DNA from 4 places in the Streptomyces sp. O3 genome. Region 1 is predicted to be linked to each of the others. Evidence: riboswitches for the same ligand, from Rfam matches in the RefSeq annotation. Region 1 holds a riboswitch; each other region holds the start of a gene.

The links. A riboswitch is a leader RNA that binds a small molecule or an ion and turns the genes downstream of it on or off. The one in region 1 is predicted to bind cyclic di-AMP.
Region 2: another riboswitch for cyclic di-AMP. It lies ahead of ACX6XY_RS14795 (M23 family metallopeptidase); the one in region 1 lies ahead of ACX6XY_RS27460 (transglycosylase family protein).
Region 3: another riboswitch for cyclic di-AMP. It lies ahead of ACX6XY_RS00905 (M23 family metallopeptidase); the one in region 1 lies ahead of ACX6XY_RS27460 (transglycosylase family protein).
Region 4: another riboswitch for cyclic di-AMP. It lies ahead of ACX6XY_RS15390 (M23 family metallopeptidase); the one in region 1 lies ahead of ACX6XY_RS27460 (transglycosylase family protein).

What each region holds. Positions count from the first base shown of each region.
Region 1 covers NZ_JBTVYK010000074.1:12,953-20,791, forward strand. The annotation lists gene ACX6XY_RS27450 (FtsB family cell division protein) at 1-126, opposite strand, end outside; gene eno (phosphopyruvate hydratase) at 283-1,563, opposite strand; gene ACX6XY_RS27460 (transglycosylase family protein) at 1,789-2,577, opposite strand; cyclic di-AMP (ydaO/yuaA leader) riboswitch at 2,581-2,758, opposite strand; gene ACX6XY_RS27465 (LysM peptidoglycan-binding domain-containing protein) at 2,941-4,167, opposite strand; gene ACX6XY_RS27470 (cytochrome P450 family protein) at 4,278-5,597, opposite strand; gene ACX6XY_RS27475 (nucleoside triphosphate pyrophosphohydrolase) at 5,594-6,592, opposite strand; gene ACX6XY_RS27480 (SurA N-terminal domain-containing protein) at 6,722-7,393, opposite strand; gene ACX6XY_RS27485 (antitoxin) at 7,688-7,839, shown strand, end outside.
Region 2 covers NZ_JBTVYK010000025.1:54,308-62,146, forward strand. The annotation lists gene ACX6XY_RS14780 (ATP-binding protein) at 1-1,324, opposite strand, end outside; gene ACX6XY_RS14785 (MBL fold metallo-hydrolase) at 1,852-3,054, opposite strand; gene ACX6XY_RS14790 (SGNH/GDSL hydrolase family protein) at 3,207-4,028, opposite strand; gene ACX6XY_RS14795 (M23 family metallopeptidase) at 4,240-5,304, opposite strand; cyclic di-AMP (ydaO/yuaA leader) riboswitch at 5,309-5,464, opposite strand; gene ACX6XY_RS14800 (tyrosine-protein phosphatase) at 5,893-6,690, shown strand; gene ACX6XY_RS14805 (DUF6126 family protein) at 6,727-6,843, opposite strand; gene ACX6XY_RS14810 (helix-turn-helix domain-containing protein) at 6,927-7,637, opposite strand; gene ACX6XY_RS14815 (aspartate aminotransferase family protein) at 7,722-7,839, opposite strand, start outside.
Region 3 covers NZ_JBTVYK010000001.1:184,891-192,729, reverse strand. The annotation lists gene ACX6XY_RS00925 (CobW family GTP-binding protein) at 1-90, shown strand, start outside; gene ACX6XY_RS00920 (DNA gyrase/topoisomerase IV subunit A) at 145-2,607, opposite strand; gene ACX6XY_RS00915 (M16 family metallopeptidase) at 2,870-4,267, shown strand; gene ACX6XY_RS00910 (M16 family metallopeptidase) at 4,309-5,676, shown strand; cyclic di-AMP (ydaO/yuaA leader) riboswitch at 5,881-6,069, shown strand; gene ACX6XY_RS00905 (M23 family metallopeptidase) at 6,083-6,898, shown strand; gene ACX6XY_RS00900 (GntR family transcriptional regulator) at 7,099-7,839, shown strand, end outside.
Region 4 covers NZ_JBTVYK010000026.1:75,696-83,534, forward strand. The annotation lists gene ACX6XY_RS15365 (helix-turn-helix domain-containing protein) at 1-559, opposite strand, end outside; gene ACX6XY_RS15370 (cupin domain-containing protein) at 611-1,045, shown strand; gene ACX6XY_RS15375 (SLC13 family permease) at 1,270-2,712, shown strand; tRNA gene ACX6XY_RS15380 (tRNA-Met) at 2,777-2,850, shown strand; gene ACX6XY_RS15385 (PP2C family protein-serine/threonine phosphatase) at 3,014-4,198, shown strand; cyclic di-AMP (ydaO/yuaA leader) riboswitch at 4,392-4,547, shown strand; gene ACX6XY_RS15390 (M23 family metallopeptidase) at 4,558-5,661, shown strand; gene ACX6XY_RS15395 (PrsW family intramembrane metalloprotease) at 5,872-7,248, opposite strand; gene trmB (tRNA (guanosine(46)-N7)-methyltransferase TrmB) at 7,303-7,839, opposite strand, start outside.

The DNA of each region.
Region 1 (7,839 bases):
CCGGCCGGTGAGCCGGGAGCGGCGGGCCTGGCGCTTGGTCTGCGAACGGTAGACACGGGCCGCGGTCTGCTCGCCGAGCAGCCGCAGTCTGGTGGTGGTGGAGAACCGGTCCCGGTTCCCTGCCATGGTCCCGCCTCCCCGCTGCCGCCGCGCCGACTCCGCGTCCGCTCTCACGTACGTACGTCCCCGCACACGGTACGGGACCGGGTACGGGGACGTACGGACGACGGGCCCTTGGGCCCTGAAGGCGTCAGCCGCCGAAGGCTTCGGCCGTCGCGGGCGTCAGCCCTTGAAGCGCGGGAAGGCGGAGCGGCCCGCGTACACCGCGGCGTCGTCGAGGATCTCCTCGATGCGCAGCAGCTGGTTGTACTTGGCGACGCGCTCGGAGCGGGCCGGGGCGCCGGTCTTGATCTGGCCGCAGTTGGTGGCGACGGCCAGGTCGGCGATGGTGACGTCCTCGGTTTCGCCGGAGCGGTGGGACATCATGCACTTGAAGCCGTTGCGCTGGGCGAGCTCGACGGCGTCCAGGGTCTCGGTCAGCGAGCCGATCTGGTTGACCTTGACCAGCAGGGCGTTGGCGGCGTCCTCCTCGATGCCGCGGCCCAGGCGCTCCGGGTTGGTGACGAACAGGTCGTCGCCGACGATCTGCACCTTGTCGCCGAGCTTCGAGGTCAGAACCTTCCAGCCCGCCCAGTCGTCCTCGAACAGCGGGTCCTCGATGGAGACGAGCGGGTACGAGGCGACGAGCTCCTCGTAGTACTCGGTCATCTCGGCGGCGGAGCGCTCCTTGCCCTCGAACTGGTACTTGCCGTCCTTGTAGAACTCGGAGGCGGCGACGTCGAGGGCGAGGGCGATCTGCTGGCCGGGGGCGTAACCGGCCTGCTTGACAGCCTCGATGATCAGGTCCAGGGCCTCGCGGTTGGAGCCCAGGTTCGGGGCGAAGCCGCCCTCGTCGCCGAGGCCGGTGGCCAGGCCCTTGTCCTTCAGCACCTTCTTGAGGGTGTGGTAGACCTCGGCGCCCCAGCGCAGGGCCTCGGAGAAGGACTCCGCGCCGATCGGGGCGATCATGAACTCCTGGATGTCCACGTTGGAGTCGGCGTGCGAGCCGCCGTTCAGGATGTTCATCATCGGCACCGGCAGCAGGTGCGCGTTGGGGCCGCCCAGGTAACGGAAGAGCGGCAGGTCGGAGGCCTCGGAGGCGGCGTGCGCGACGGCCAGCGAGACGCCGAGGATGGCGTTGGCGCCGAGCGAGCCCTTGTTGTCGGTGGCGTCCAGGTCGAACATGGCCTGGTCGATCAGGCGCTGCTCGGTGGCGTCGTAGCCGACGAGCTCCGGGCCGATCTGCTCGATGACGGCCAGGACGGCCTTCTCGACGCCCTTGCCGAGGTAACGGCTCGGGTCGCCGTCGCGGAGTTCGATGGCCTCGAAAGCACCGGTGGAGGCACCGGAGGGAACGGCGGCACGACCGGTGCTGCCGTCGTCGAGGCCGACCTCGACCTCGACCGTGGGGTTGCCTCGGGAGTCCAGGATTTCCCGGGCTACGACGACGTCGATGGACGGCACGAGCATCTCCTTCTGGGATGTGACGCTAGAAGTGCGAGGTCTCTATGGCCTTGCGACACGAGCCTAACCGCCTCGGCGGCATCGGCCAGCCGACCGACCGGACCATGGACACCCCGAGCATAGATTGTTTCTTAGAGAAACAAAAAGGCCCGGCACACAGCCCCGCCCCGGCGCGCACGGGGGTACGCGCGCCGGGGCGGGGTGGTCCGGGGGCGCCGAGGGAGGTCAGCTGAGGTGCAGCTGCTGGCCCGGATAGATGAAGTCGGCGTCCTCGACGATGTCCTTGTTCAGCTCGTGCAGGCTGCGCCAGCCGCCCTTGACGTCGTGCACCTCGGCGATCTCGGAGAGGGTGTCGCCGGACTTGACCTCATACTCGCCGTCGCCCTTCTTGACCGTCTTACCGGCCGGGGTCTCGACGGTCTTGGCGCTCTTGGCGCTCTTGGCGCTGCGCGAGGCCTTGGGGGCCTCAGACCGGGCCTCGGCCTTGGGAGCCTCGGACTTCGGGGCGGCCTGCTTGGGCTGCTCCCGCTTGGGCCGCGTCTGCGTCGACTGCTCCTGCTGGGGCGCCGACTGCTGCGAGGCGGCCGGGGCGCTCGGGGTGCTCTGCTGCTGCGTCGACTGCTGGCCGCCGCCGCTGTACGGGGCGTTGCTCAGGCCGACGCCGCAGCTCGGCCAGGCGCCCTTGCCCTGGCCCGCCAGGACCTTCTCGGCGATCTCGATCTGCTGCGCCTTGGTGGCCTGGTCGGCGGTCGAGGCGTACTGCGTGCCGCCGTACGCGGCCCAGGTGGAGGCCGAGAACTGCAGACCGCCGTAGTAGCCGTTGCCGGTGTTGATCGACCAGTTGCCGCCGGACTCGCACTGGGCGACCTTGTCCCACTCGGAGGCGGTGGCGGCCTGCGCGCCGGTCGCGCCCATCAGCGGGACGGCCACGGCGGCGCCGGTGACACCGGCGGCGGTGGCGATCCGGGTGGCCTTGGACGGACGACGGTGCTTGCCCTTGCCGGAAAACAGCATGAGTGATCCCCTCACCGACGCCTGCGAGGTGAGCTGTCGGGTTCGGGCTGTGAGCTGCCCGGCCGTACGGAGCTTCCGCGTCCCCGTACGGCTTCACCCCAAGCCGGTCCCGCCCTCTCTCAAGGGCCGGACCCGGCACGAACCTTGGGTCCCCCGCTCCTGCCTACGGCGCGTTACGCGACGACTGTTCCCGTACGGCCGTCGGCAGGATTCGGCGTGACGGCCATCGGGGCTCACCAGTGGCGAGCGGTCACGACGGTAAACACGGCCCCGGCCTCAACACCAAGGCGATCGGGGCCATTGAGACCCATCTCTCACTTACGGCAATGCCCCTTTAACTCGGACATTCACCCCGAACTGCCGTCACTTTTCGCCCAGATCGAGGCTTTGGCCGGGACGGATCAGGTCGGGGTCCTCGCCCACGACCTGCTTGTTGTCCGAGTAGAGCTCGGACCATCCGCCGTCAAGTCCGTGACTGTCGGCGATCGCCGACAGGTTGTCACCGGGCCGCACGGTGTAAGGGCCTTCGGCGGCGGTGCGGTCGGCGTCGCCGCGGGAGGCGTGCCGCCCCGAGCCGTCGGTCTCGCGCCCGTCGGACAGCTCCTCCGGGGCGGGCGCGCCACGGTGGCGGCCCGAGCCGTCGGCGGGCGACTCGGCGGAGCCTGCGGGCTCTTCGGACTCCGAAGCCTCGGGGGACTCGGGGGACTCAGCGGCCGAAGCGGACGAGTCCGTCGAATCCGGTGAATCAGACGATTCGGGTGAGTCGGGTGAGTCAGATGAATCGGACTCCCCTGATTCACCGGACGACACGTCAGACGAAGAGGATCCGCTCCCCGGAGATCCGCCCGGCTCACCCTCCGCGCCGCTGGCGCCGGTTTCGCCGATTTCGCCGCCTACGCCGGTTTCGTCACCTTCGCCCGACGCGTCACCCGACGCCGTACCGGACGACTCGCCCGACGACTCGCCCGACGCCTCGCCCGACGACTCACCCGACGCCTCGCCCGAAGAGTCGGAGGACGGCGAGGAGTCCGCGGAATCGACGTCCGGCGACGCGGACGGCTCAGGCGACCCGGAGGACGACCCCGACGGCTGGGACGAGCCGGACCCAGCCCCCGCGCCAGACCCCGACCCGGACGAGCCGGACGAGCCGGACGAGCCGGACGTGGGCGGAGTGGAGTCGGCGCTCGGCCCCGGATCCACGTCGGGCGTCTCGCCGCCCTGTTCAAGACCGGCGATCGGCGCACACGTACCCCAGGCGTCAGGACCCTGCGCGGCGAGCACCTTCTCGGCGACGGCTATCTGCTGCGAGCGACTGGCCAGGTCGGCGCGCGGCGCGTAGTCCAGACCGCCGTACGCCTCCCAGTCCTTCTGCGAGAACTGCAGCCCGCCGTAATACCCGTTGCCCATGTCGGCGCTCCACATGCCGCCGCTCTCGCACGCGGCGAGCGCGTCCCAGGTGGACGTGTCGGCGGCGCTCGCGCCGGATGCGCCGAGCAGCGGGATGGCGATGGCCGATCCGGTCACCCCCGCCGCGACGACAAGAGCCGGAGCCTGACGGGGCCGTCGGTGACGGCCGTTCCCGGAGAGCATGCGATTGCCTTTCGCGCGACTACACGGCTGAGCGACAGTTGAGTCGAACGGTGAACGTAGCCGCACTCGAACGCTTGTCACAAGTCGGTACAGCGGAGATCACACAACCATCACAGGCTTGACGGTGCGTCAGACGCGGTCTCGGGGGTGAAGGAGACGGGGAGCTTGCGCAGGCCGCGCATGATGAGGCCGCCGCGCCACCGCAACTCCTCCTCCGGCACGGCGAGCTGGAGGTCGGGGAGGCGGGTCAGCAGGGTCGCCAGGGCGATCTGGCCCTCCAGTCGGGCGAGCGGGGCGCCGAGGCAGTAGTGGATGCCGTGGCCGTACCCGAGGTGCTGGTTGTCGCGGCGGGCGAGGTCGAGCGTGTCCGGCTCGGCGAAGCGCGCCGGGTCGCGGTCGGCGGCGGCGAGCACCACGAGCACCGGGTCACCGGCGGCGATCGCCTGGCCGCCGATACTGAGCGACTCGGTGGCGAACCGCCAGGTGGCCAGCTCGACCGGGCCGTCGTAGCGCAGCAGTTCCTCGACCCCGGTCTCCAGGAGTCCGCGCTCACCGCGCCGCAGCGACTCCTGGAGGAGCGCGCGCTGCTCGGGGTGGTGGAACAGCGTGTGCACGCCGTTGCCGATGAGGTTGATGGTGGTCTCGAAACCGGCGAACAGCAGCACGAAACACATCGCCGCCGCCTCGTTCTCGGTCAGGTGCTCGCCGTGGTCGCTGGCCTTGATGAGCCCGGAGATGAGGTCGTCGCCCGGATTCTCGCGCTTGCGGTGGATCAGTTCGGCGAGGTAGCCGCGGATCTTCTTCACCGAGCGGGCGACGCCACCCCTCGGCCCCCCGCCGTGCCGGATCATCATCCCGGCCCAGTCCCGGAAGTCGTCCTGGTCCTCGCGCGGGACGCCGAGCAGGTCGCAGATCGCGTAGATGGGGAGCGGAAAGGCGAACTCGTGGATCAGGTCGGCCTCGCCCTTCGCGGCGAAGGCGTCGACGAACTGGTCCGTCAGCTCCTGCACTCGCGGCGCGAACTCGGCGATCCGGCGCGGCGTGAACGCCTTGGACACCAAGCGCCGCAGCCGGGTGTGGTCCGGCGGGTCGATATTGAGCAGATGGGTCATCAGCTCGGCCTTGCGCTCACCGGGGATGCCGGTCTTGCCCTTGGCGTGCGCGGGCTCGTCGTGGTGCGCCGGGTTCTTGCTGAGTCGCTGGTCGGCGAGCGCCTGCTTGGCGTCCGCGTACCGGGTGACGAGCCAGGCCTCCACACCGCTGGGCAGCCGGGTGCGGTGCACGGGGGCGTGCTCGCGCAGCCAGGCGTAGGCGGGGTACGGGTCGGTGGCGAACTCCCAGCTGAACAGCTCGGGCTTGGGGCCCTGCTCGGGGCCCTGCCCGACCGGCGCGGGCGGGTCCGGAGTCGGCGGGACGGGTGCGGTGGTCACGCCTGTCCCTCCGCCGCCCGGATCGTGTCGCGGTAGGCGCGGGCGGCGGCCCGCAGCGCGGCCTCCGGGTCGACGCCGTCGGCCTCCGCGCGTACCGCGAGCGCCAGCAGTTCGTACCCGATGCCGTCGCCGGTCGGCAGAGGGGCGTCCAGGCCCGCCGTCCGCACCCGCGAGGCGAGCTTGGCGGCCAGGGCCAGGCCCGGCTGGCCGAGCGGCACGCCGTCCGTCACCGAGTCCCGCTGCTTCTCCGCGGCCTTGGTGCGCAGCCAGTGCTCGCGCACCTCGTCCGGGGTCTCGGCGGTGTCGTCGCCGAAGACATGGGGGTGGCGGTGGATCAGCTTGCCGACGATGCCGCCCGCGACGTCGTCGACGGAGAAGGGCTCGTCGGGGTCCCCCTCGGCGATCCGGGCGTGGAAGACGACCTGGAGCAGGACGTCGCCGAGCTCTTCGCGGAGTTCGGCGCGGTCGCCGGTCTCGATCGCCTCGACGAGTTCGTACGCCTCCTCGATGCCGTACTTCGCCAGGCCCTCGTGGGTCTGCTGCGAGGACCACGGGCACTCGGCGCGGATGCGGTCCATGACCTGGACCAGGTCGAGCAGGCGGGCACCGGGCAGGTCGTACGAGGCGGGCAGCAGCTCCAGGGCGGGCATCCGGACCCGGCCCGAGCCCGCGAGGCGGGCGAGCCCGTCGGTCAGCGCGGGGTCGCCCTCGCCGGTGGCCACCACGACCACCGTGCGGCCGCCCGCGCACCGGTCGACCAGCTCCTGCGCGGTGGGGGCCGCGTGCTCGACGGCGACACCGGCCTCACGCAGGTAGGGCAGCTGCGGATGGTCCGGGTCGGCGCAGAGCACCTCGTCGGCGGCGCGCAGCGCCTGCCAGGCGGGCCAGGACAGCAGGCCGGGGGCGACCCGGTGGCTGGTGGTGAGCAGCAGGACGCGGCCGGGCGCGGCCGGGTCCGGCGCGGGGCGCGGGTCCCGTGCGGGGGTCGGGTCCATCGGGCCTGACGAGTCCTTCGAGGCGTTCACCTCTCGAACGTAACCCACCCCACTGACAACCCCGCCGGGCCCCCACCAGGCCCCCGCCGACTCCCGCCGCGCCGACTCCGTCCGCGGCTATGTCCGCCGCTATGTCCGCGCGTCGGTCTCCGAGCGGGACGTCACCTCGCGCAGCCACGGGGTGTCGGCGTCGACGCGGCCGTTCTCGCGGATGTTCCAGGTGCCGTAACGCGGGTTGAGGTCGATGTCGAGCGCGTCGGACGCCTTGATGACGGCCTCGCCGAACCCGGCGTCACCCAGCTTCTGGTTGAGCTTCTGGATCTGGAGCTGGGTACGGAGGGTGGCGTCGAGCTGTCCGGGGGCGACGTTCCCGCGCAGCGCGGCGCGCCGCAGACCCTCGGGGCCGCCCAGCTGCTTCTCCTGCGCGGCGCGCCGGGTCTGCACCTCCTTGCGGGTCACGACGACCCCGGCGTCCTGGGCCGCCTTCTCGAATACCTGGTCGAACACCATCGTGTTCAGGGTCACCCGCGCCAGGTCGCAGGACTGCGGCTGCTGCATCCGGAGCGCGGCGTCGCACTGGGCCTTGAGGAGGTCGGCGTACTCCTCGTCGTTCGAGGTCACCGCGCGCTGGGCGTCCCGCAGTTCGTTCACCCGGCCCTCCAGCTGGGCGACGGTGATCCGCTCGCCGCCGACCACGGCCGCCGCGCCCGGATGGGCTTCGCTGCCGCAGGCGGCCAGGAGTGGGGCCGCCACGAGGAGCGCGGCGGATACGGAGAGCGCGGTGCGACTGCGGCGGTGCAAAGGGGCCTCCCGGCGGCGGAACGGCGAGATTGTGCGGCTGTGCACAAGCGGGCCTTGCGGTGATCGATGGTATGCAGTGGCCGGGGGTTCGGCCACTGATTCGACCAACGATTCGGAGAGAGTCGCGGGTACGCGCGCGATGCGAGGCGGTGCGACGCGATGCGCCGGACACCCACGGGCGCGCCGCGCCGACCGGGCGTATCGTCAGAGGAGATACGGGTGGATAAGCACAGCGTGTCCCGATATCTCCACATCCGCATATCCACCCCGCCACCTCGGAAAGGAGCCCTGGGAATGGGCCTCATGGACAAGCTCAAGAGCAAGCTCCACATGGGCGAAGCAGCCGTGGACCGCGCGGGCGACATGATCGACAAGAAGACCGACAACAAGTACAAGGACCAGGTCGACAAGGCTCAGGACGCGGCGAAGGACGCCATGGGCATCGA
Region 2 (7,839 bases), on a different contig from region 1:
GCTGCTGGGTCGGCTGGGGCGGCTGCTGCCGTTCGGCCTGCCGCTGGATCTGCTGGACTTGCTGGACTTGCTGGACTTGCTGGCCCTGTTGAGTTTGCTGACCCTGCTGGGGCTGTTCGGCGCCGAGCACTCCCTGGGGCAGCACGACGACGGCCTGCACACCGCCGTAGATGTTGGCCTGCAAGCGCACCGCGACACCGTGCCTGCGAGCCAGCGCGGCCACCACGAACAGCCCGATGCGCCCGTCCGAGAGCAGGCTGGCGACGTTGACCTGGTCGGGGTCGCTGAGCAGGGTGTTCATCTTGTTCTGTTCGGTGACGGACATGCCGAGCCCGCGGTCCTCGACCTCGATCGCGAGCCCGGCCGTGACATGGCTGGCGCGCAGCAGTACCTGGGTGTGCGGGGCCGAGAACACCGAGGCGTTCTCGACCAGTTCGGCCACCAGGTGGATGACGTCGGCGACGGCGTGCCCGCGCAGGGTGCCGTCGATGGGGGGCACCAGCTTGACCCGTGAGTACTGCTCGACCTCGGCGATGGCGGAGCGCAGTACCTCGGTCATGGTGACCGGGTTGGACCACTGCCTGCGGGAGATGGCGCCGCCGAGCACGGCGAGGTTCTCGGCGTGGCGGCGGATGCGGGTGGCCAGGTGGTCGACGTGGAACAGGCCCTTGAGCAGCTCCGGGTCCTCGACCTCGTTCTCCAGCTCGTCCAGGAGCTGGATCTCGCGGTGCACCAGGGACTGGAGCCTGCGGGCGAGGTTGACGAAGACCTCGACCTTCTGTTCGCTGCCCGCGTGGCTGGACAGCTGGGCGGCCTGGACCACCGAGGCCACCGCCATGTCCTGGGCACGGCTCAGCTCGTCGGCGAGCAGGTCGAACTCGTCGGCCGCCGCGCTGGGGGGCGCGGCGGCGGTGCGGGCCGGTGGGCGTTCGCCCCGGCGCAGCCCTTCGACGACGCCGCGCAGTTCGGACTGGCCGCGGGCGCTGGTGCGGCGCAGAGCGGCGAGGCGGTCGAGCACGGTCTGCGCGGCGCGGCCCGCGGCGACTGCGGCGGCCGCGATCGCGGCGACGGCGACGGCCGCGGCGGCGATGAGCACCGCCCACTGGGTGGCGGTCGGCCGGGCGTCCGTCAGGCGGAGGGCGAACAGCACCGCGCCCGCTCCGCACAGAGCCACCGCGACGGCCGGGAGGACCGCGCTGCGCAGGAGTTGGCGGCGTATCTGGGCCTCGGGTGGCGGCTGGGCCGTGCTGCGGGGTCCCGGTCTGCCGTGCCGCCCGCCCTCACGGCGGTCTGCGCGTGCGGCCGGTTCACGAGGGTGAGACATCAGCGTCCTCGGATGGGGGTTCCTCTCGCCTGGGTCGGCGGGGAGGGTGCGTAGGGCTCGGCTTTCGTTGGTGAACGACGCCATGGAGGCATGACGACGTGAAGGCATACGGCATCGCGCGCGAAGGCATGCCGAGCGTCGGAAGGCGTCTCGGCGTCGCCTCAGCGAGCACACACAGTAGTCGCCAACATGTCGTGCGCGAGAGTCAGTTGGCAAAGTCCAGCGAAGAGCGTCCCACTCTGGTATGAGGCCCCGCACGGCCGAACGAATCCCTCAGGGGGCTCGCGCGCATGGCCGAGAAACGTCTGTTCTCCTGCGGTTTTCAGCCAGTACGAGAGCGGGCCCACGTCCCCGGTCCCGCACCCCGCACCCCTCCCCCACTCCTCGACACGGCCCCACCCGGACCCTGGGGGCACCCGGCCGGCACCCGGTCGGGTGCCCGGCTCGCGCCCGAGCGCGTCAATACAGAGAGTGAAACTTAGGTCGAAGGTGACGGGGGCGGAGGCGACCAGGGCCGTGGGCGGCTGCTACGCCGCCGGTGTCGGCTCGGGCTCGCCGGTGCCTTCGGGTGTGCGCGGGGAACCGGCTGGCGTCGTGTCTCCGGTGGCCGGTGACGCCGTGTCGGCCGGTGGTGCGACGCCGCGCCACCACGGCGTGCACGGCATGGTGTCCGAACCGGGCTCGAAGGGCTCGCCCGGCCGGGGCAGCGCGATGTCGACGCCCGCGCGGCGGGTCGCGGCGAGGGTGCCCTCGCCCGGCTCGGCCCACGGGTGCGGGGCCAGGTTGAAGGTGGCCCAGTGGATCGGCAGCAGGGTGCCGTGCGGCCCGCCCTGGAGGTCGAGGTGCGCGCGTACGCCTTCGTCGGGCGTCATGTGGATGTCCGGCCAGTAGTCGCTGTAGGCGCCGATCTGGATCATCGTGGCGTCGAACGGGCCGTGCCCGGCGCCGATGTCCGCGAAGCCGGGGAAGTAGCCGGTGTCCCCGCTGTGGTAGATCCGGTGGCTGTCGCCCGCGACGACCCAGGAGGCCCACAGGGTGTGCTGCTGGTTGCGCAGGCCACGGCCGCAGAAGTGCCGGGCCGGGGTCGCGGTCAGTTCGAGCCCCGCGATCTTGGTGTTCTCGTGCCAGTCGAGCTCGCGCAGCCGGTCCGTGCCGACGCCCCAGCGTTCCAGGTGGGCGCCGACGCCGAGCGGCACCGCGAAGACCGTGTCCGTGCCCGCCAGGGCCTTGATCGTGGGGAGATCCAGATGGTCGTAGTGGTCGTGCGAGATGACGACGGCGTCGACGGGGCCCAGCGCGGCCAGCGGCAGCGGCACCGGGTGCAGCCGCTTGGGGCCGACGAAGGAGAAGGGCGAGCAGCGCTCGCCCCACACCGGGTCGAAAAGCACCCTCCTGCCGTCGATCTCGGCCAGCACGCTGGAGTGGCCCATCCAGGTCAGCCGCAGTCCGCTGGCCGGTGGGCGGGCCAGGTCGGCGAGGGTGGTGGCGTGCACGGGGACCGGCCCGGCGGGCGCGCGGCGGGCGCGCTCCTCCTTGCGGAAGTACCGCCTCGCGAGCTCCACCGCGGAACCGGTGGGCCGTACGGACACCCCGACCGGGTTCTGGAACTGCCCTCGGGCGAAATGCGGCGATCGTCGGATACGGGCGAGCCGCTCGCCCGTCGCGTCCGCGCCGAAGGCCTCGGGCCGCCGCGCGCGGAGTCCGGAGCGCAGGGATTGCTTGGCCGTCACGAGACCTCCTGGTGGGTCGCTCAGAGTTTCATTATGGCCACGCACACGGACACAGCGCGGCCAGCCGGGCGACCGCCGCCACGCGAGACACCGGTCCCATGCCTGCTCAACGTGCGGGGCGGCTCAGGGATTCCGCTGCCGGTGATCCAGACCTACGCGCTGCTCGTGTCCCGCACGGGTGTCAGGTGCGGCCGCTTCGCCGACACGTGGTCGCCGGAGGACTCGCCGCGCAGTCGCCGCCCGATCCAGGGCACCAGGTACTCGCGCGCCCACTGGATGTCGTCGCGCCGGTCCTCCAGGGCCCCGCGCGGCGGCAGCGGCGGCCATTCCTGGTCGGGGTCGGCCGGAACCTCGAGGCCGAGCACCTGACCGGCGCGCAGGGCGACCCGCGTGTGCCCTTCGGCCGAGAGATGCAGCCGGTCGTCGTCCCAGGCCCGACGGTCCTGTACGGACTTCAGCGACCACAGGTCGAGCACCGGGCAGCCGTAGCGGTCCGCGATGGCCCGGACGTGCGCGGTGTAGGTGGCGACCTTGCCCCGCAGATGGCGCAGCACGGGGACGCCCCGCGTGTCGAACCCGGTCGTCACCATGACGGTCTCGACCGAGTTCGTGAGGTCGGCGACCGCCCGCTCGAAGCGTTCGGCGACGTCGTCGGGGTCGCTGCCGGGCCGGATGATGTCGTTGCCGCCCGCGCAGAAGCTCACCAGCTCAGGGGCGAGCTCCTTGGCGCGCGGCACCTGGTCGTCGACGATCTGGTCGAGGAGTTTGCCGCGTACGGCGAGGTTGGCGTAGCGGAAGGAGTGCTCGGGGTGGCGGTCGGCGAGCAGGACGGCGAGCCGGTCGGCCCAGCCGACGTAGGCGCCGTCGGGGCCGGGGTCGCCGACGCCTTCGGTGAAGCTGTCGCCGACAGCCACGTACGACCCGAATACGTCAGTCGCGTCACTGCGGATGGGGGATGTCGAATCGTGGTCCACGTCGCCTTATCTTTCACCTATCGGTGTGACTTACGCGACCGTAGCCAGGTCTTGACGGCGGGTGAGATATGCCACCGACATCGACGCGCGCGTGCAGGAATAGACGGGGAGACGGAAGACGGGAACAGGGCGGGTACGTCATACGCGCGACGGCCGGGACCCCGTGGCGGGGTTCCGGCCGTCGCGTTCCGCCGTGGGCGGCGCCGTGGCGTCAGATGGAGACGCCGTGCGAGCGCAGGTACGCGAGCGGGTCGACGTCCGAGCCGTAGCCGGGGCCGGTGCGGATCTCGAAGTGCAGGTGCGGTCCGGTGGAGTTGCCGGTGGAGCCGACCAGGCCGATCTGCTGGCCGCCGGACACCCGCTGTCCCGCGGAGACGCCGAGCGAGGACATGTGGGCGTACTGCGAGTAGTGGCCGTCGGCGTGCCGGATGACGACCTCGTTGCCGTACGAGCCGCTCCAGCCCGCGGACACCACGGTGCCCGCGCCGACCGCCTTGATGGGCGTGCCCGTGGGGGCGGCGAAGTCGGTGCCGGTGTGGTAGCCGCTGGACCACATGGCGCCGGCGGTGCGGTACTGGGTGGAGATGCCCGCGGCGACCGGGGCGGTGAAGCCCGTGGTGGTGGCGGCGGGCTTCGTGGACCGGGACGCGGTGCTGCGCGACGTGGCGGTCTTGGACTTGGACTTGGACTTGGCCTCGGTCTTGGACTTGGCCTCGGTCTTGGACTTGGCCTCGGTCTTGGACTTCGGCTTGGCGTGGCTCCCGGCCTTGGCCTTGGGCTTCGCGTGGCTCTTCGGCTTGGCGTGGCTCTTCGGCTTGGCCTGCGTCTTGGCCGGGGCGCTCGCCGGGGCGGAGGCCTCCGCGTCGAGCTTCAGCTCCGTACCGGGGAAGATCAGCCCCGGATCGTCGCCGATGACCGAGCGGTTGTCCTGGTAGAGCTGCTGCCAGCCACCGTCGACGCGCTCCTGGTAGGCGATACGGGACAGGGAGTCGCCCGGCACCACGGAGTAGGTGCGCGCGGAGGCCCGCTGCGCGGCGTCGGGGGCGGCGGTCGCGGCGGCCTGCGGAGCGGCGGCGGGCGCGGTCCGCGCCACCGTGGCCGGTGCGGCCTCGGGGGTGCTCTGGGGCATGGTGGCCGTAGCCGCGGCGGGCGCGGCCTGCGCGCTGTTGGCGGCGAACAGCGGCAGCGCGAGCGCGGCGCCACCGGTGCCGACGGCGGCGAACTGGCGGCTGATCCGTGTGGACTTGGGTCGGCGGTGCTTACCCTTCGCGGGCATGGCGAGTTCCTCTCCGGCGCCTGCGAGGTGAGCTGTCGGGTTCGGGCTGGAGCTGCCCGGCCGCGCTCTCACGCGGCTTCACCCCAAGCCGCTCCGGAGTCCCGGAACGGCGTTCTACCGTGGGTCCCCCGCTCCTGCCGTGGACGGGTGGGTGTGCGGAGTCCGGACGGCGGCAGGATTGGGCGTCCACCCGGACGTCGGCGACCGTAAGCGAGTGGGAACCGCGGAGACAAGCAGTTGGTTCCAGCCCCACGGGCCACAGCCGCTGCGGCTATGCGCCTCCCGTGACGCTCCGTTGATGGGTCACTCCCACCATCCGCGCATCCGTGGGGAGTTGAGGCGGGGCGTAGGCAACAGACCGTCACGAATATGATCCCGCTCACCAGCGAGACGCCATAGCCCGTTATTCCAGGGCTAGTTACCGCGAACAGTCTGAATCGGGCATTTGACCCTTAGGGCGCATGAGGTCTCATCGGTGTCACGTCGGGACAGGTGGTTGACGCAGGCATCGATGTCATACCGATGTCGTATCGTCGAAGACGCGCCCCGCGGGCGAGCAGCGCCGGCGGCTTACTGGGAGGAGCCCCCGTGACGCAGCAGGTCCCGTCGACCGAGCCCGAGCTGGCCGGAGTGCGCAATTTCCGCGATGTCGCCGGGCTGCCGACCGTGGACGGCAGGCGGGTACGGGCCGGGCGGCTCTTCCGCAGCGGCCACCTCGCGCACGCCACCGAGACCGACGCCGCGTTCCTGGCCTCGCTCGGACTGCATACGATCTTCGACTTCCGCAACGCCGCGGACCAGCGGCTCGAGGGCCCCGACATCGCACTCCCCGGCGTGCGGAACGTGAACCTGCCGCTGACCGACCCAGCCGACGGCGCGGAGTTCTGGAAGATGGTCCGGGACGGCGAGATAGCGGAGCTGCGCGCGGCCCTGGCCGACGGACAGGCCGCGGACCGGATGCTCACCACGTACCGCATGATCATCAAGGAGCGGACCGCCGAGCACAGCCGGGTGCTGCACGCCCTGGCCGACGACAGCGTGCCCGCGCTGATGCACTGCGCGGCGGGCAAGGACCGCGCGGGCCTGTCGATCGCCGTCACCTTGCTCGCCGTGGGCGTCGAGCGCTCCGCCGTCCTCACCGACTACCTGGCGTCGAACGCCGCCCACCGCCGCTACAAGGTACAGCGCGGCGACGGCGGTGCGAGCGCGATGTCGCCCGAGGTCATGGAGCTGCTCAGCCCGCTGTTCGACGCGCGCGCCGAGTACCTTCAGGCGGCGTTCGACACGATCGAGGAGACCTGGGGCTCCGTCGACCGCTACCTCGAAGAGGGGCTGCGGCTGACGCCCGACACGCGCGAGCGCCTGCGCGAGCAGCTCCTGGACTGACCGTCGGCCACGGCTTCGGGCGGCCGCCGCTCCGGGCTACTGGTTCTGTGCGCCCAGTACGAACAGCAGGTAGACGAACGCCGCGAACACATGGCCGACGGCCACATAGACGATCAGCCGGACCCAGAGCGCGCGGGGGAACTTCTCTTCCATGGACCTGGGTCTGGGCCTGGGCCTGGGCCTGGGCCCAGGGCTGGCCACGGCATCGGACGTGTGGGCGGGCCGCTCGGGCTCGGTCATGTCGCGTCTCCGGTGATCCGGTGACCCGTGGCCGCGCCGAGGCACAGCGCGTCCGTCGGGCTCTGCAGCAGGGTGTGGACGAACAGCAGCTCGGCGCCGCCCCGGTCGGCGGCGGCGATCCGGTGCGGGGTGAGCGAGTCGAAGTGGGCGCTGTCGCCGGGCCGCAGCACGTGCGCCGAGTCCCCGAGCCGCAGCCGCAGCGTCCCGGCCAGCACGTACAGCCACTCCTCCCCCGGATGCACCCGCACGATGTCGCCCTGCGCCCCGTGCGGCACCCGCACCCGCAGCGCCTGCATGCCCCGGCCGGGCGCCCCGGCCTGCCGGTAGCTCCAGCCGCCCGCGACGGTCGCCTCCTGCGCGTCCCCGCGCAGCACCGCGTCCCGGTCGGTGACGCGTTCCCCGAGCAGCTCCGAGACCGTCGTCCCGTACGTACGGGCGAGCACGAGCAGCGTCGGCAGGGACGGCTGGCGCTGCCCGGTCTCCAGCCGGGAGAGATGCGCGGGTGAGAGCTGGGCCGCGGCGGCCGCGGCCTCCAGCGTGAGCGAGGCGCGCCGCCGCAGGGCGTGGAGCTGCGGGGCCACGGCGGGCAGCTCGCCCCCCGCACCGCTGGGCGCGGAAAGCCCGGCGGGCCCGGCGGGTCTGGCGGGCTCGGAAGGTTCAGCGGGTTCGGCGGGTTCGGCGGGGTCAGCGGGGTCGGCGGGACTCATGCAGCCGATTGAGCCAGACTCTTACCCTTCAGGCAATTTTCTTGCCCCAGAGGCAAATCACGCGCAAGCAGGCCGAGCAAGCCGTCAGCGCTGGGCGACCGCCTGCTTCACCAGGGTCCTGCCGAAGTCCCACATGAGCCCGCCGCCGTGCGCCTCGTCCATGACCGCGGTGAAGGCCGTGACGAAGCGGTCCACGTCCGCC
Region 3 (7,839 bases), on a different contig from region 1:
TGGGGCGTCCTGCGGTACGTCCAGGAGGCGGAGGACGTCCGGGAGCCCCGCAGGGGCGACCCGGACACCTCCGACGTACCGCTCGACTAGGTCCTGTCTCGGGGAGACAGGACCCAGCCCCCCCGCTAGACCGCCGCCAGGCCGCTAGACCGCGGGCCCCGCCACCGCCGCGACCGGCTTCGGCAGCGAGACTCCGGAGCCGTCCCGGCGCGGATCGGTCTCCGGGACCTCGGCCGGTGCGCCGTTCTTCTGCGCGGCCAGCGCCGGAGCGGGTCCGGCCCAGCCCAGCGAGAGACAGTCCTCGCCCTTCAGGAAGCGCTGGCACCGCACGCCGCCGGTGGCCCGGCCCTTGCGCGGGTACTGGTCGAACGGCGTGATCTTCGCCGTGGTCTGCACCGAGTCGTCCAGGGTGCCGCGCGACCCCGCCACCGTGAACACCATCGCGTCCGCGGCCGGGTCCACCGCGGTGAACGAGATCACCTTGGCGCCCTGGCCGAGCTTGATACCCGCCATGCCTCCGGCCGGACGGCCCTGCGGCCGCACCTGCGAGGCCTGGTAGCGCAGGAGCTGGGCGTCGTCCGTGATGAAGACGAGGTCCTCCTCGCCGGTCCGCAGCTCGACCGCGCCGACCACCCGGTCGCCCTCCTTGAGGGTGATGACCTCCAGCTCGTCCTTGTGGGCCGGATAGTCGGGCGCCACCCGTTTGACGATGCCCTGTTCGGTGCCGAGCGCCAGGCCGGGCGACGACTCGTCGAGCGTCATCAGGCAGACGAGTCTCTCGTCCCCCTCCAGGGTGAGGAACTCCGAGACCGGGGCCCCGCCCGCCAGGTTCGGCGCGGCCGCGGTCTCGGGCAGCTGGGGCAGATCGATGACGTTCAGCCTCAGCAGGCGACCCGACGAGAGCACCGCGCCGACCTCGCCGCGCTGGGTCGCGGGCACCGCGGAGACGATCACGTCGTGCTTGGTGCGCTTGGCCTCCGTGTCGAAGGCGAGCTCGCCGCCCGCCGTACGGGCCAGCAGCCCCGTCGACGACAGCAGCACCCGGCACGGGTCGTCCGACACCTCCAGCGGCACGGCGGCGGCCGGGACCCCAGCCGACTCCAGCAGCACCGTGCGCCGCTCGGTGCCGAACTTCTTGGCCACCGAAGCGAGTTCGGACGAGACCAGCTTGCGGAGCTCCGCGTCCGACTCCAGGACCTTGGTGAGCTGCTCGATCTCGGAGTTGAGCCGGTCCCGCTCGGACTCCAGCTCGATACGGTCGAACTTGGTCAGCCGGCGCAGTGGCGTGTCCAGGATGTACTGGGTCTGGACATCGCTCAGCGAGAACCGCTCCACCAGGCGCTCCTTGGCCTGCGCGGAGTTCTCGCTGGACCGGATGAGGCGGATCACCTCGTCGATGTCGAGCAGCGCGACGAGCAGCCCCTCCACCAGGTGCAGCCGGTCACGCCGCTTGCCGCGCCGGAACTCGCTGCGGCGGCGCACGACGTTGAAGCGGTGGTCGAGATAGACCTCGAGCAGTTCCTTGAGGCCCAGCGTCAGCGGCTGGCCGTCCACCAGGGCCACGTTGTTGATGCCGAAGGACTCCTCCATCGGCGTCAGTTTGTACAGCTGCTCCAGGACGGCCTCCGGGTTGAAGCCGTTCTTGATCTCGATGACCAGGCGCAGACCGTGGTTGCGGTCGGTGAGGTCCTTGACGTCCGCGATGCCCTGGAGCTTCTTCGAGCCGACCAGGTCCTTGATCTTGGAGATGACCTTCTCCGGGCCGACCGTGAACGGCAGTTCCGTGACGACCAGGCCCTTGCGCCGCGCGCTGACGTCCTCCACCGTGACGGTGGCGCGGATCTTGAACGTGCCGCGGCCCTTGTCGTACGCGTCCCTGATCCCGCCCAGGCCGACGATCCGGCCGCCGGTGGGCAGGTCAGGACCCGGAACGAAACGCATCAGGGTGTCCAGGTCGGCGCCCGGATGCTTGATGAGGTGGCGGGCGGCCGCGATGACCTCGCCCAGATTGTGCGGCGGCATGTTCGTCGCCATGCCGACGGCGATCCCGGACGCGCCGTTCACCAGCAGGTTCGGGTACGCGGCCGGGAGCGCGGTCGGCTCCTGCTCCTGGCCGTCGTAGTTCGCGGCGAAGTCGACCGTGTCCTCGTCGATGGACTCGGTCATCAGGGAGCTGGCGTCGGCCATCCGGCACTCGGTGTACCGCATCGCGGCGGGCGGGTCGTCGTTGCCGAGCGAGCCGAAGTTGCCGTGTCCGTCGACCAGCGGCAGCCGCATCGAGAACGGCTGCGCCATGCGCACCAGCGCGTCGTAGATCGAGGCGTCGCCGTGCGGGTGCAGGCGGCCCATGACCTCGCCGACGACGCGGGCGCACTTCACATAGCCGCGGTCGGGGCGCACGCCCATCTCGTTCATCTGGTAGACGATGCGGCGCTGCACCGGCTTCATGCCGTCGCGGGCGTCCGGCAGGGCGCGTGAGTAGATGACCGAGTAGGCGTACTCCAGGAAGGAGCCCTGCATCTCGTCGACGACGTCGATGTCGAGGATCTTCTCCTCGTAGTCGGTGTCGTCTGAGGGGCGCGGGGTCTTCGTGCTGCGGCGGGCCATCGCGGCTGCGGCTCCTTCACCAACAAAAGTCGGGCTTCTGACGCGGACCATTGTGGACCGAGCCACTGACAACGCGGACCGCGACCCGTGCAACGGGGTCGCCGATGCTCGCTGAGAGCAGAGAGGCGGTGGGAACTTCGCCAGATGTCCGTGCGCTTGCATACAGTGACAGGACTTCCTCGTCGCATGTCAACGACGCGAGTCGGCGCAGGCCCGCGGGGAAGAGTCAGCACGCGATTCCGCACGCGATCGAAGGGACCACATGCCCATGGGTCACACGGCCACAGCGCAGGCCGGCACCGGCGGCCTGACAGCGACCGAACACCGGCTGGCCAACGGCCTGCGGGTGGTGCTCTCCGAGGACCACCTCACCCCGGTCGCCGCGGTCTGTCTCTGGTACGACGTCGGCTCCCGCCACGAGGTCAAGGGCCGTACGGGCCTCGCGCACCTCTTCGAGCACCTGATGTTCCAGGGCTCGAAGCAGGTGCAGGGCAACGGCCACTTCGAGCTGGTGCAGGGGGCGGGCGGCTCGCTCAACGGCACCACCAGCTTCGAGCGCACCAACTACTTCGAGACGATGCCCGCCCACCAGGTGGAACTGGCCCTGTGGCTGGAGGCCGACCGGATGGGCTCGCTGCTGGCCGCGCTCGACGACGAGTCCATGGAGAACCAACGGGACGTCGTCAAGAACGAACGCCGCCAGCGGTACGACAATGTTCCCTACGGCACGGCCTTCGAGAAGCTGACGGCCCTCTCCTACCCCGAGGGCCACCCGTACCACCACACGCCGATCGGTTCGATGGCCGATCTGGACGCGGCCACCCTGGAGGACGCGCGGACGTTCTTCCGTACGTACTACGCGCCGAACAACGCCGTGCTGTCGGTGGTCGGCGACATCGACCCGGAGCAGACCCTCGCCTGGATCGAGAAGTACTTCGGCTCCATCCCGTCACACGACGGCAAGCAGCCCCCGCGGGACGGCGCGCTGCCCGACACCATCGGCGAGGAGCTGCGCGAGGTCGTCGAGGAGGAGGTCCCGGCCCGCGCCCTGATGGCCGCCTACCGGCTCCCCGAGGACGGCACGCGCGCGTGCGACGCGGCCGATGTGGCGCTCACCGTCCTGGGCGGCGGCGAGTCGTCCCGGCTGTACAACCGCCTGGTGCGCCGGGACCGTACCGCCGTCGCGGCCGGATTCGGTCTGCTGCGGCTGGCCGGGGCGCCCTCGCTCGGCTGGCTGGACGTCAAGACCTCGCATGACGTCGAGGTCCCGGACATCGAGGCCGCCGTCGACGAGGAGCTCGCCCGGTTCGCGGCCGAAGGCCCGACCGACGAGGAGATGGAGCGCGCCCAGGCGCAGTTGGAGCGCGAGTGGCTGGACCGGCTCGGCACGGTCGCCGGACGCGCCGACGAACTGTGCCGGTACGCCGTGCTGTTCGGCGACCCGCAGCTCGCCCTGACCGCCGTACAGCGCGTGCTCGACGTCACCGCGGCGGAGGTCCGGGAGGTCGCGGCGGCCCGGCTGCGGCCTGACAACCGCGCGGTGCTGGTGTACGAGCCGACCGCGCCCGACGAGGCCGACGAGGGGCCAGCGGACGAGGCAGGGGCGCACGACGCGGCCGCCGCCGGGAACGACGTACAGGAAGACGAGGCGGCGAAGTGACCCAGGCCCAGCACACCACGACCGGCGAAGCCACCGTGACCATGGACTTCCACCCCCAGCCCCAGCCGGGCCAGGCCACGCCCTGGGCCTTCCCCGCCCCCGAGCGCGCCACGCTCCCCAACGGCCTGACCGTGCTGCGCTGCCACCGCCCCGGCCAGCAGGTGGTCGCCGTCGAGGTCAACCTCGACGCCCCGCTGGACACCGAGCCGGACGGCCTGGACGGCATCGCCACCATCATGGCGCGCGCCTTCTCCGAGGGCACCGACAAGCACTCGGCCGAGGAGTTCGCCGCGGAGCTGGAGCGCTGCGGCGCGACGCTCGACGCGCACGCCGACCACCCCGGCGTACGCCTCTCGCTCGAAGTCCCGGTCTCCCGGCTTCCCAAGGCGCTCGGCCTGCTCGCCGACGCGCTGCGCGCGCCCGCCTTCGCCGACAGCGAGGTCAGTCGGCTGGTGCGCAACCGCCTGGACGAGATCCCGCACGAGATGGCCAACCCGAGCCGCCGCGCGGCCAAGGAGCTGTCCAAGGAGCTGTTCCCCGCCACCGCGCGCATGTCGCGCCCGCGCCAGGGCACCGAGGAGACCGTCGAGCGCATCGACGCCACCGCCGTCAGGGCGTTCTACGACGCCCATGTGCGGCCCGCGACGGCCACCGCCGTCGTGGTCGGCGACCTCTCCGGCACGGACCTGGACGAACTGCTCGCCGCGTCGCTGGGCGAGTGGACGGGGGCCGCGCCCGAGTCCCGCCCCGCGGCGCCGGTCACCGCCGACGACACCGGTCGCGTCGTCATCGTGGACCGTCCGGGCGCCGTCCAGACGCAGCTGCTCATCGGCCGGGTCGGCCCGGACCGGCACGACCGGGTCTGGCCCGCCCAGGTGCTCGGCGCCTACTGCCTGGGCGGCACCCTCACCTCGCGCCTGGACCGCGTTCTGCGCGAGGAGAAGGGCTACACCTACGGTGTGCGCGCCTTCGCCCAGGTGCTGCGCTCGGACGCCGCGGGCAACGGCGCCTCGATGCTGGCCATCAACGGCTCCGTGGACACCGAGTCCACCGGACCCGCCCTGGAGGACCTGTGGCAGGTCCTGCGCACCCTCGCCGCCGACGGCCTCACCGACGCCGAGCGCGACGTCGCGGTGCAGAACCTGGTGGGCGTCGCCCCGCTGCGCTACGAGACCGCCGCCGCCGTCGCGAGCACCCTGGCGGACCAGGTCGAACAGCACCTGCCGGACGACTTTCAGGCGCGGCTGTACCGGATGCTGGCCGAGACCGGCACCGTCGAGGCCACCGCCGCCGCGGTGAACGCCTTCCCGGTAGACCGGCTCGTCACCATCCTGGTCGGCGACGCCGAGCGGATCGCCGAGCCGGTCAAGGCCCTCGGAATCGGTGAAGTAACGGTCGTCACCGGCTAGTCGGCCGAGCGGAGCGCCCGTGCCGGACCGGGGACCCCGGTGGTCGAGCGACCACCGGGGTCCCTTAATGTCCGAAATGGCACCGAGATTGACGGTCTGTCCTGTGGGATGTGCCTCAAAGGGCCCGATCCGTTTGTGGCGCGAAAGACGCCCCGTTTAGCGTCGGGGCGCTGTTCGTCGGCTACACGCCGCGTCCGCGGCACCGGACAGCCATCGCCGAGTCCCCGTCAGGCGCGAGCCTGGGGAGCCGGGGACCCACGCAGTCCCTGGGGTGAATCGGGCGCCTCCCCGCGTGGGGCCCGTAGGAGACCTTCCTGCTCCGAACCCTCCCCCAAGGCCTTAAGGGCCAGGGGGTACCCCCCTGCTAACCCGGTAGGCGAGAAGGAAGGAAAGGACCCGCCACTTCATGGCATCCGGGAAGCACCGTCGCCCCAGCCGTCTGACGCGCACGGGCGCGAACGTCGCGGGCGTCGCCGCCCTCACCACCACCGGCGTCATCGGCACACTCGCCTCTCCGGCGCTCGCCGCCCACCCCGGCGCCGACACCGGTCTGAACCAGGCCGTCGCCGCCGCCGACGACGTACTCGCCGAGCGGATCAGCGCGCAGGCCAGCGCCCAGCAGGACGCCGCCGAGCAGGCCGCGGCCAAGGAGCAGGCCGCCGCCGAGGCCAAGCGCGAGGCTGAGGAGCGGGCCAAGGAGGCACGCGAGGCGGAGGCGGCGCGTAAGGCCGAGGCGGCACGCGAAGCCAAGGAGGCGCGCGAGGCCGAGGCGGCGAAGGAGCGCGCCGCGCGCTCGGCTGAGCGGGCCCGGCTGAACGCGTATGTCTCACCGATCGCGGGCTCGTACGTCTCCACCGGATACCAGGCCGGGGGAGCGGTCTGGTCCTCCGGCAGCCACACGGGCGTCGACTTCCACGCCGCCTCCGGCACCCCGGTTCTGGCGGTCGGCTCCGGCACCGTGGTCGAGGCCGGCTGGGGCGGGGCGTACGGCAACAACGTGGTGATCCGGATGAACGACGGCACGTACACCCAGTACGGACACCTGTCCTCGCTCGGCGTCTCCGTGGGCCAGAGCGTCACGCCCGGCCAGCGCATAGGCCTCTCCGGCGCGACCGGCAACGTCACCGGGCCGCACCTGCACTTCGAGGCCCGCACCTCCCCGGACTACGGCTCGGACATCGACCCGGTGTCGTACCTGCGGTCGCACGGCGTGGCCGTCTGACCCCGTCCCGCAGGTCCCGCACGCCCCCTGTGCCCCGGCTCCCCGAGCCGGGGCTTTCGGCTTTCGAGGCGTGCGCCAGCTTGTCCAAAAAATATCCATGGATTCCGGTCACCCATCGGAAATCCACGTCTGCTGCAATAGAGTCGCCGAACAGGCGTCAATCGACCGCGTTTCGCGGATATTAAGGCGGTGGACAGGTCATGCGCGTTCCCGCGCACTCGGTATGCACGGCCATCCGGGAGGACATCGTGTCCGGTGTGCTGGAACGCGGCAGCAGACTCACCGAGGAGCTGCTCGCGCGCCGGTACGGGGTCTCACGGGTCCCGGTGCGGGAGGCCCTGCGCACCCTGGAGGCCGAGGGGTTCGTACGCACCCGCAGGCACGTCGGCGCCCAGGTCGCCGAGCCCAGCGTCCAGGAGGCCGCCGACCTGTTGGAGATGCGTACCCTGCTGGAGCCGCTGGGCGCGGCACGGGCCGCCCAGCGGCGCACCGAGGCGCACCTCAAGGTGCTGCGCGGACTGGTGCGGCTCGGCCAGGAGCGGGCCCGCCGGGGGCACAGCGAGGATCTGCGCGCGCTCGGCGGCTGGTTCCACGAGACGCTCGCCCAGGCCTGCGGCAGTCCGGGCCTGACGACCCTGCTCACCCAGCTGCGGCACAAGGTCACCTGGATGTACACGGTCGACCCGGCCGCCCAGCCCACCGAGTCCTGGGCGGAGCACGGCGCGATCGTCGACGCCGTGGCCCGCGGGGACGCGGAACGCGCCAGGGCGCTCACCGCGCTGCACGCCGAGCGCACGGCCGCCGCGCACCGGCCGCGCTTCACCGGCCCGAAGGACCGGCCGGGTGAGCGGTCCGCGGACCGGTCGGCGGGCCGCTCCGCCGACCGCCCGGCGAAGCGTGTGAGGAATTCGCAACACACCGTAAACATCGCGAGCGCCCGC
Region 4 (7,839 bases), on a different contig from region 1:
CCGAGTTCGCGGCCTCCACCCCGTGGTCGCGGCGGACCAGGTGCAGCCCGAGATCGAGCGCGGCCGAGCTGCCCGCCGCGGTGAGGATGTCGCCGTCGTCCACGAACAGCACGTCGGGTTCGAGTCGTACGGCGGGGAAGCGCGCCCGGAAGGAGTCCGCCCACTGCCAGTGCGCGGTGGCCCGGCGGCCGTCCAGCACCCCGGCCTCGGCGAGCGTGAAGGCGCCGCTGCAGAAGCCCACCAGACGAGCCCCGCGCGCGTGCGCCCGGCGTACGGCGTCGAGGACGGCCGGACGGCGCGGGGCCTCGGTGTCGGGGCGGTTGGGCACGATCAACGTGTCCGCGGTGTCGGCGGCCGCGAGACCCGCGACTCCCGTGAGCGTGAAGAAGCCGTCACGCATCAGGGTCCGGGGCTCGGGGGAGCACAGCGCGAAGTCGTAGAGGTCCCGGCCGAGTTCCGGTCTGCGCAGCCCGAACACCTCGGTCGCGCAGCCGAGTTCAAACGGGTTGGAGTTCTCGTCGACGATCACGACGACCCGGTGCGAGGATCCTTGCGGCATATGCGATTTCTAGCACTCGTGGGCACGGAGCGTCGCGGTGACCATGGACGCATGAGCAACGAAACCGGTACGCCGCCCCTCATCGATTCCCTCATCGATTCCCCCGCGCCCGTCGCCCTGGGCCAGGCGCTGGCCTCCTTCGACGCCCTGTGGAGCCCCCGTATCGTCCAGCGCGTCAACGACTACGACGTACGCGTCGCCAAGGTCGAGGGCGAGCACGTCTGGCACGCCCACGAGCACACCGACGAGTTCTTCCTCGTACTCGACGGGGAGCTGCGCATCGCCCTGCGCGAGCCCGCGGGGGAGCGTACGGTCACGCTGCCCACCGGGTCGGTCTTCACCGTCCCGCGCGGCGTCGAGCACAAGCCGTACGCGCCGGACGGCGCCGCGATCCTGATGTTCGAGCCCACTGGGACGCTCACCGTCGGCGACCGCCACGACGAGGTCCCGGCCCATGTGGACGCGACCACGGGCCACGCCCTGTAGCGCGCCTCCAGGCCGTCGCGTACGGGGTCTTGTCGCAGGCCACCCCCGGTGGGATGTTGTCCCCCGCCCTCGCGGCGAGGGTGTAGAGGGTGTACATGCCACAGGGGGGATGCCTGATGTCGGAGCCCAGCCTCAGCGAAGGGCGAGAGGGGCAGGAAAAGGGAGAGGAGCGAGTAGGGCGAGACGGACGAGACGGACGAGACGGGCGAGACGGGGCGGGCGCGGTGGTTCCGCGTCAGTGGATCGGGCTCGGGGCCGGTGTCGTGCTCGCGCTGCTCGTCCGCCTGGTCCTGCCCGACTCGCTCTCCGCGGACGGCAAGAACGTGGCGGCGGTCGCCACGCTGATGGCGGTCTGGTGGATGACGGAGGCCGTGCCGCTGCCCGCCACCGCGCTGCTGCCCCTGGTGCTGATGCCGGTGCTCGACGTCGCCCCCATCAAGGACACCGCCGCCCCGTACGCGAATCCGGTCATCTTCCTGTTCATGGGCGGCTTCATCATCGCCCTGGCCATGCAGCGCTGGAACCTGCACAGCCGGTTCGCGCTGAGTACGGTGCTGTTCGTGGGCACCAGCCCCATGCGCATGATCGGCGGCTTCATGCTGGCCACCGCGCTGCTCAGCATGTGGATCTCCAACACCGCCACCACGGTGATGATGCTGCCCATCGGGGTCGCGGTGCTCGGCCTGGTGACGCGGCTGCGCGGCGGCCGTCAGGACGCGAACTTCGCCACCGCGCTGCTGCTCGGCATCGCCTACGCGGCGTCCATCGGCTCGCTCGGCACCGTCATCGGGACCCCGCCCAACGCGTTCCTCCAGGGCTATCTGAAATCCGAGCAGGGCATCGACATCACCTTCTTCGAGTGGATGCTGTTCGGCGTGCCGCTGGCCGCGGTCTTCCTCGTCATCGCCTGGCTGGTGCTGACGCGGGTCTTCCGCCCCGGCATCAGGGAGATCGAGGGCGGCCGGGAGCTGATCGAGCAGCGCAGGCGGGAGCTCGGGCCGATGGGGCGCGGCCAGTGGACCGTACTCGCCGTCTTCGCCGCCACCGCCCTGCTGTGGGTCCTGGTGGGCGTGCTCAGCCCGTACGTGGCCTGGGTGGACGACCATGTGTCCGACGCGGGGGTCGCCATGCTGGCGGCGGTGGCGCTGTTCACGCTGCCGGTCACGTCCGGCGGCGGCAAGCGCGTACTGGAGTGGGAGGACACCCGAGATGTGCCGTGGGGCATCCTGCTGCTCTTCGGCGGCGGTCTGGCGCTGTCCGCGCAGATCGGCGCGAGCGGACTCGGCGCGTGGATCGGCGACCAGGTCGGCGGGCTCGACGCGCTGCCGGTGCTGCTCCTGGTGGTCGTGATCGTGGTCGTGATCCTGCTGCTGACCGAGCTGACCAGCAACACCGCCACCACGGCGACCTTCGTGCCGGTCATGGCGGCGGTCGCGGCCGGGACGGATCAGGACGTGCTGCTGTTCACGCTGCCGGTGGCGCTGGCCGCCACGTGCGCGTTCATGCTCCCGGTCGCGACTCCGCCGAACGCCGTGGTGTTCAGTACGGACAAGATCACCATCGGGCAGATGATCCGGGGCGGCGTCTGGCTGAACGTCATCGGAGTCGTGCTGGTCACCGCGACCGTCTACTCGCTGGGGGCGCTGGTGCTCGGCATCGACCTCTGAGGCGGACGCCACAGTGAACGTGGTCGGGAGGCCCGTCCGGATGGCGTATAGTTGAGTTCACCGACGCGGGGTGGAGCAGCTCGGTAGCTCGCTGGGCTCATAACCCAGAGGTCGCAGGTTCAAATCCTGTCCCCGCTACTGAACGTCAGGCCCGGCAGCTTTCGAGCTGTCGGGCCTGACGCGTTTCCCGCTTCCCCGCTTCCCTCGTCACCCGTTCGGCGCACATCCGGTAGCCCGCGGCCCCCGCTGCGGGAAGGCTGAGGGAACAGCGGCAGCGGTCCGCGGCCGGTACGGGGCGGACGTGGCGGGAGACGAACGGGTGGGCCATCGAGCAGGGGCGCCGGGGACACCGGTCGGACGGCACCGGCCTCGGCACTGGGACCGGGACCGGGGCATCACCTTCGTCCGCGCGCTGCCGGTGCTGCTGATCGCCGTCGGGCTGACCGTCGCCCTGCTGACCCCGCCCAGGTTCACCGCCGCGCCGTTCTTCTCGGCCGCCCCGCTGATCGCCGCGCCGTTCTTCGCGCTCAGCGGCACGGTCCTGATCGGGATCGCCGCGTCGGCGTCGGTCATCGGGCCGCAGATGTACTACGGCACGATGGGGTTTCCGCAGGAGACCACCGAACTGGTCACGGTCACCACCGTGGCCGCTCTGGCGATCGTGATCAACCTCGTCGTCCGCAGCAGAGGCGAGCAGCTCGCCTCGGTCCGTCATATCGCCGAGGCGGCCCAGCGGGCCGTGCTGCCGGAGCCGCCGCCCAGCATCCGCGGGCTCGCCATCGCCGCCCGCTACGAGGCCGCGCAGGCCGACGCGTTCATCGGGGGCGACCTCTACGCGGTCCAGGACACCCCGCACGGCGTACGGCTCATCGTCGGCGACGTACGCGGCAAGGGCCTCGGCGCGGTCGAGGCGGTCGCGGTGGTCATCGGGGCCTTCCGGGAGGCCGCCGAGGGCGAGGCGACCCTGGCGGCCGTGGCGCAGCGCCTGGAGCGCGCCCTGACCCGTGAGGGCACCCGGCGCGAGGGGCTCGACGCGTTCGAGGGGTTCACCACGGCCGTACTCGCGGAGATCCCGCACGGCGACGGCGTCATCCGCCTGATCAACCGGGGGCACCCGGAGCCGCTGCTGCTGTGCGCGGACGGGGCGCTGCGGGTGCTGACCCCCGACGAGCCCGCGCTGCCGCTCGGGATGGGCGACCTGGGCGGCTGGCCGGACCGGGTGACCGAGGCCGAGTTCCCCGTGGGGGCCACGCTTCTGCTCTACACGGACGGGCTCTCCGAAGCGCGGGACGCGGGAAACGTCTTCTACGATCCGGCGGCGCGGCTGAGCGGGCGGGTCTTTCCGGGCCCCGACGCGCTGCTCGGCACCGTGGCCGACGAAGTGCACGGCCACACGGGAGGCGTCACGACCGACGACATGGCGCTGCTCGCGGTCAGCCGACCCGCGATGTCACCGAAGGTGACCGAAGGGGACCCCTCCGCATAACGACTGACACACCGTCAAGAAAATCAGTGCCGATCCGGAGGAGTCGACTCGCCCGATTTGGACCCTCCATGCCCCGTTAAGTCCACGGCCGAGATCCTGAACGATCAGTGGGAACGGCTTGGAATCCGGGGTCGGGGTCTATTAACGTTCGATAACGCAGCGCGGTCGTCCCAGCCGTCACAAGAGTCGGCTCCGTGCTCACACGCCTAATCCCGCAAGGGAGCCGGGGAACCACCTACTTGGGGTGAATCGGGCGCGACACGCTTCAACCGAGGCGCTGGAGTGCCCGTAGGAAACCTTCCTGTTCCGAACCCGTCAGCTAACCCGGTAGGCGAGAGGAAGGAAAGGAGTGCGCCCCAGTGGCGTCCAACAGGCCTGCCCCCGAAGTCTCGTACCTGCCGGACGACGGCTACGAGCCCGGCTCTCTCGCTCTTGAGGAGCCCGTGGGGGAGTGGAATCCCACCGAGGAGTCCATCCGCCCCGTGCGCGGCAGGCACCGCGTCGCCAAGCAGCGCGGCGGATTCGCCCGCAGCTCCACGGTGCTCGGCGTCGGCGTCATCGCCGCGGTCGGCGCGGGCGGCATCGCCACCGCGCAGGACAAGTCGGCGGCCCCGATATCCATGCCCGACCTCTCGGGCGTGACGGACAAGCTTCCGGACGTGGGCTCGCTGCTGTCCGATGACGGCGACGAGAGCGAGTCCGAGTCCGCCGCCGAGCTCGGCGGCGTGGCCACGGTCTCGCAGGCCACCGCGGGCGCCGAAGCCGACGGTGAGCAGGGCTCGGTGGACGCCGGTGAGGCGCTGCGCGCCCGCATCGTGCAGCAGGCCGAGCGCAAGCAGGACCAAGCCGCGACCGCCGAGCAGGTCGCGGCGGCGGACGCCGCCGCCAAGAAGGCCGCTGAGGACGCCGCGAAGGCGCGCAGCGACGCCGAGGCCGAGGCCGAGAAGAAGCGCAAGGCCGAAGAGGAAGCCAAGCGCAAGGCTGAAGAGGAGAAGAAGCGCAAGGCCGAGGAAGAGGCCAAGCGCAAGGCCGAGGAGGAGCGCCTCGCCAAGCTCGCCGCGAGCTTCTCGCTCCCCACCTCCTCCTACACGATCACCTCGACCTACGGGCAGGCTGGCCCGATGTGGTCGTCCGGGTACCACACCGGGCTGGACTTCGCCGCCCCGACGGGTACGCCGATCAAGGCCGTGCACAGCGGCACCGTCAAGTTCGCTGGCTGGCACGGCAGCGCGTACGGGTACCGCACCGTCCTGGAGCTGGACGACGGCACGGAGGTCTCCTACAGCCACCAGTCGTCGATCGCCGTCACGGCGGGCCAGAAGGTCACCACGGGCGAGGTCATCGGCCGGGTCGGCTCCACCGGCAACTCCTCGGGCCCGCACCTGCACCTTGAGGTCGAGTCGCCCGGCGGCGGCAAGGTGGACCCGAGGGCGTGGCTGCGCAGCAAGGGCCTCAACCCCTGATCTGTCAGGCCTCGGTTCCCGGCCCTCCGCTCGCGAATCTCTGACTCTGATTCCCCTGGACTCCGGCAGTCCTGGCGGCACCCCCCCCGACGCCAGGGCTGTCGGTACGACGCATGCCCGCGGTACGACGCGTGCCCGGAACGCGGTTTCACGTGAAACGCACGCGCGTTCGCCTGTGGTGGTCGTGCCGCTGGCCGCGGTGGGCCGCGCTCAGCCGCTGTGCGGGTGGTGCGGCCCCGCGTATCCCGCGCCGTAGCCGTAGCCGTAGCCGTAGCCGGGGCCGTAGCCGGGGCCGACCGGCCAGGGCGGGACCGAGGCCGGGACCGGTGGGACCGCCGGGGCCGTCTCCCAGGCCGCGTGGGCGTGTGCGGGGCGCGCCGTGCCGCGGTGCCGCCACAGCTCGTCCAGCAGCGCACGCTCCCGTACGACGAAGTCGGCGCCCGCCCGGCCGCCGCGGCCCCGGTTCCTGAGCAGCGCCAGCGACGTCGCACAGCGCTGGTAGTCGGCGACCGCGCGGGCCGCGTCCCGGCCCTGGGTCCTGGCGGCGTGCGCGCGGGCGATGCGCCGGGCGCGCAGCGAGGCGAGTGCCCGAGGTTCCAGCGGCGCGAGCCAGCCGGCGCGCACATAGGCGGGCAACTCCTCGCGCAGCATGCGCAGCTCGCGCTGCCTGGTCCAGATCGCCAGCCAGGTCAGCAGCCCGAAGCAGGGAACCATGAAGGACGCGTAGACGGCGAAGAAGCCGAGGCCGCCGAAGACCGCGGAGCCGTTCCACAGCGCGTGCATGCCCATCGCCAGGAGCAGCCCGCCGACCGGCGCCAGCACCCGGCGCGTCCGCTGGCGGTGCGCCGCGTGCGCGGCGATGCCGAAACCGATGCCGGTGAGCACGGTGAACAGCGGGTGCGCGAACGGCGACATGACGACCCGTACGAAGAACGTCAGGACGGTCATCGACGGCAGGTCGGCGCCGGTGTCGTCGACGAGACCGCCGTCCGGGAAGCCGCCGTCGGCGTCCATGCCGTAGGCGTTGCCCAGGTAGAGGATGTTCTCGGTGAACGCGAAGCCGGTGGCGGTGACTCCGGCGACCACCACGCCGTCGACGATCCCGGTGAAGTCCCGCCTGCGGAACAGGAAGACCAGCAGGACCGCGGCCGCCTTGCCGGTCTCCTCGACGACCGGTGCGATGACGGTCGCGCCGAGCGCGTCGGCGTCGGTCCGGTCGGGGGTGTTGGCGGCTATCCAGTTCATCGCGAACGAGTTCGCGACGATCGCTATGAGAGCGGCGGCGCAGGCGCCCCAGGCGAAGCAGAACACCAGGTTCCGCCAGGGGCTCGGCGCGACCCGGTCCAGCCAGCGGAACGCGGCGGTCAGCAGCGGTACCGGCAGCACCGCGAGCCCGAGCCCGACGAGGAAGCCTTCCGTGCCGGTCTGCTCCCTGACCAGGGCCAGGATGACGACCCCGGACACGGCGAGCAGAGCGACCAGCGCGCCCGCCCGTACGGCCCTGTGCCGCCACCAGGAGGTACGGCGCGGTCTCGGCCCCTCGACGTGCGGGACCTCGGACGGCGGATACGGATCGCTGACGGCCACGGCGTTGACCCTAACGAGGGACGACGGCGGTCCGCGACGGTGCCCCGGACCAGCTCAGGGGCGCGCGCTCTCGGGGTCGCTTCCGGGGCCGCCCTCGGGGGCGCTCTCGGAGGTGAGCGCGGCGGTGCGGGTGAACAGCAGGTCGTGGACGACGTGCCCCTTGTCCAGACCCTGGCCCTCGAACCGGGTGAGCGGCCGGAACGCCGGGCGGGGCGCGAAGCCGCCGCCTGGCTGGGTGTTCTCGAAGTCGGGGTGCGCGTCGAGCACCTCGAGCATCTGCTCGGCGTAGGGCTCCCAGTCGGTCGCGCAGTGCAGCAGCGCGCCGGGCTTCATCCGGGGCGCGGCGAGGGTGAGGAAGTCCGGCTGGATGATGCGCCGCTTGTGGTGCCGGGTCTTGGGCCACGGGTCGGGGAAGTAGACGCGCAGCCCGTCCAGCGACTCGGGGGCCAGCATCTCGCGGAGGAGGATGATCGCGTCGCCGTTGGCCACGCGGATGTTGGACAGGCCGTTCCGGTCCGCGAGACCGAGCAGGTTGCCCTGGCCGGGTGTGTGCACGTCGACCGCGAGAATCCCGGTCTCCGGGTCGTCGGC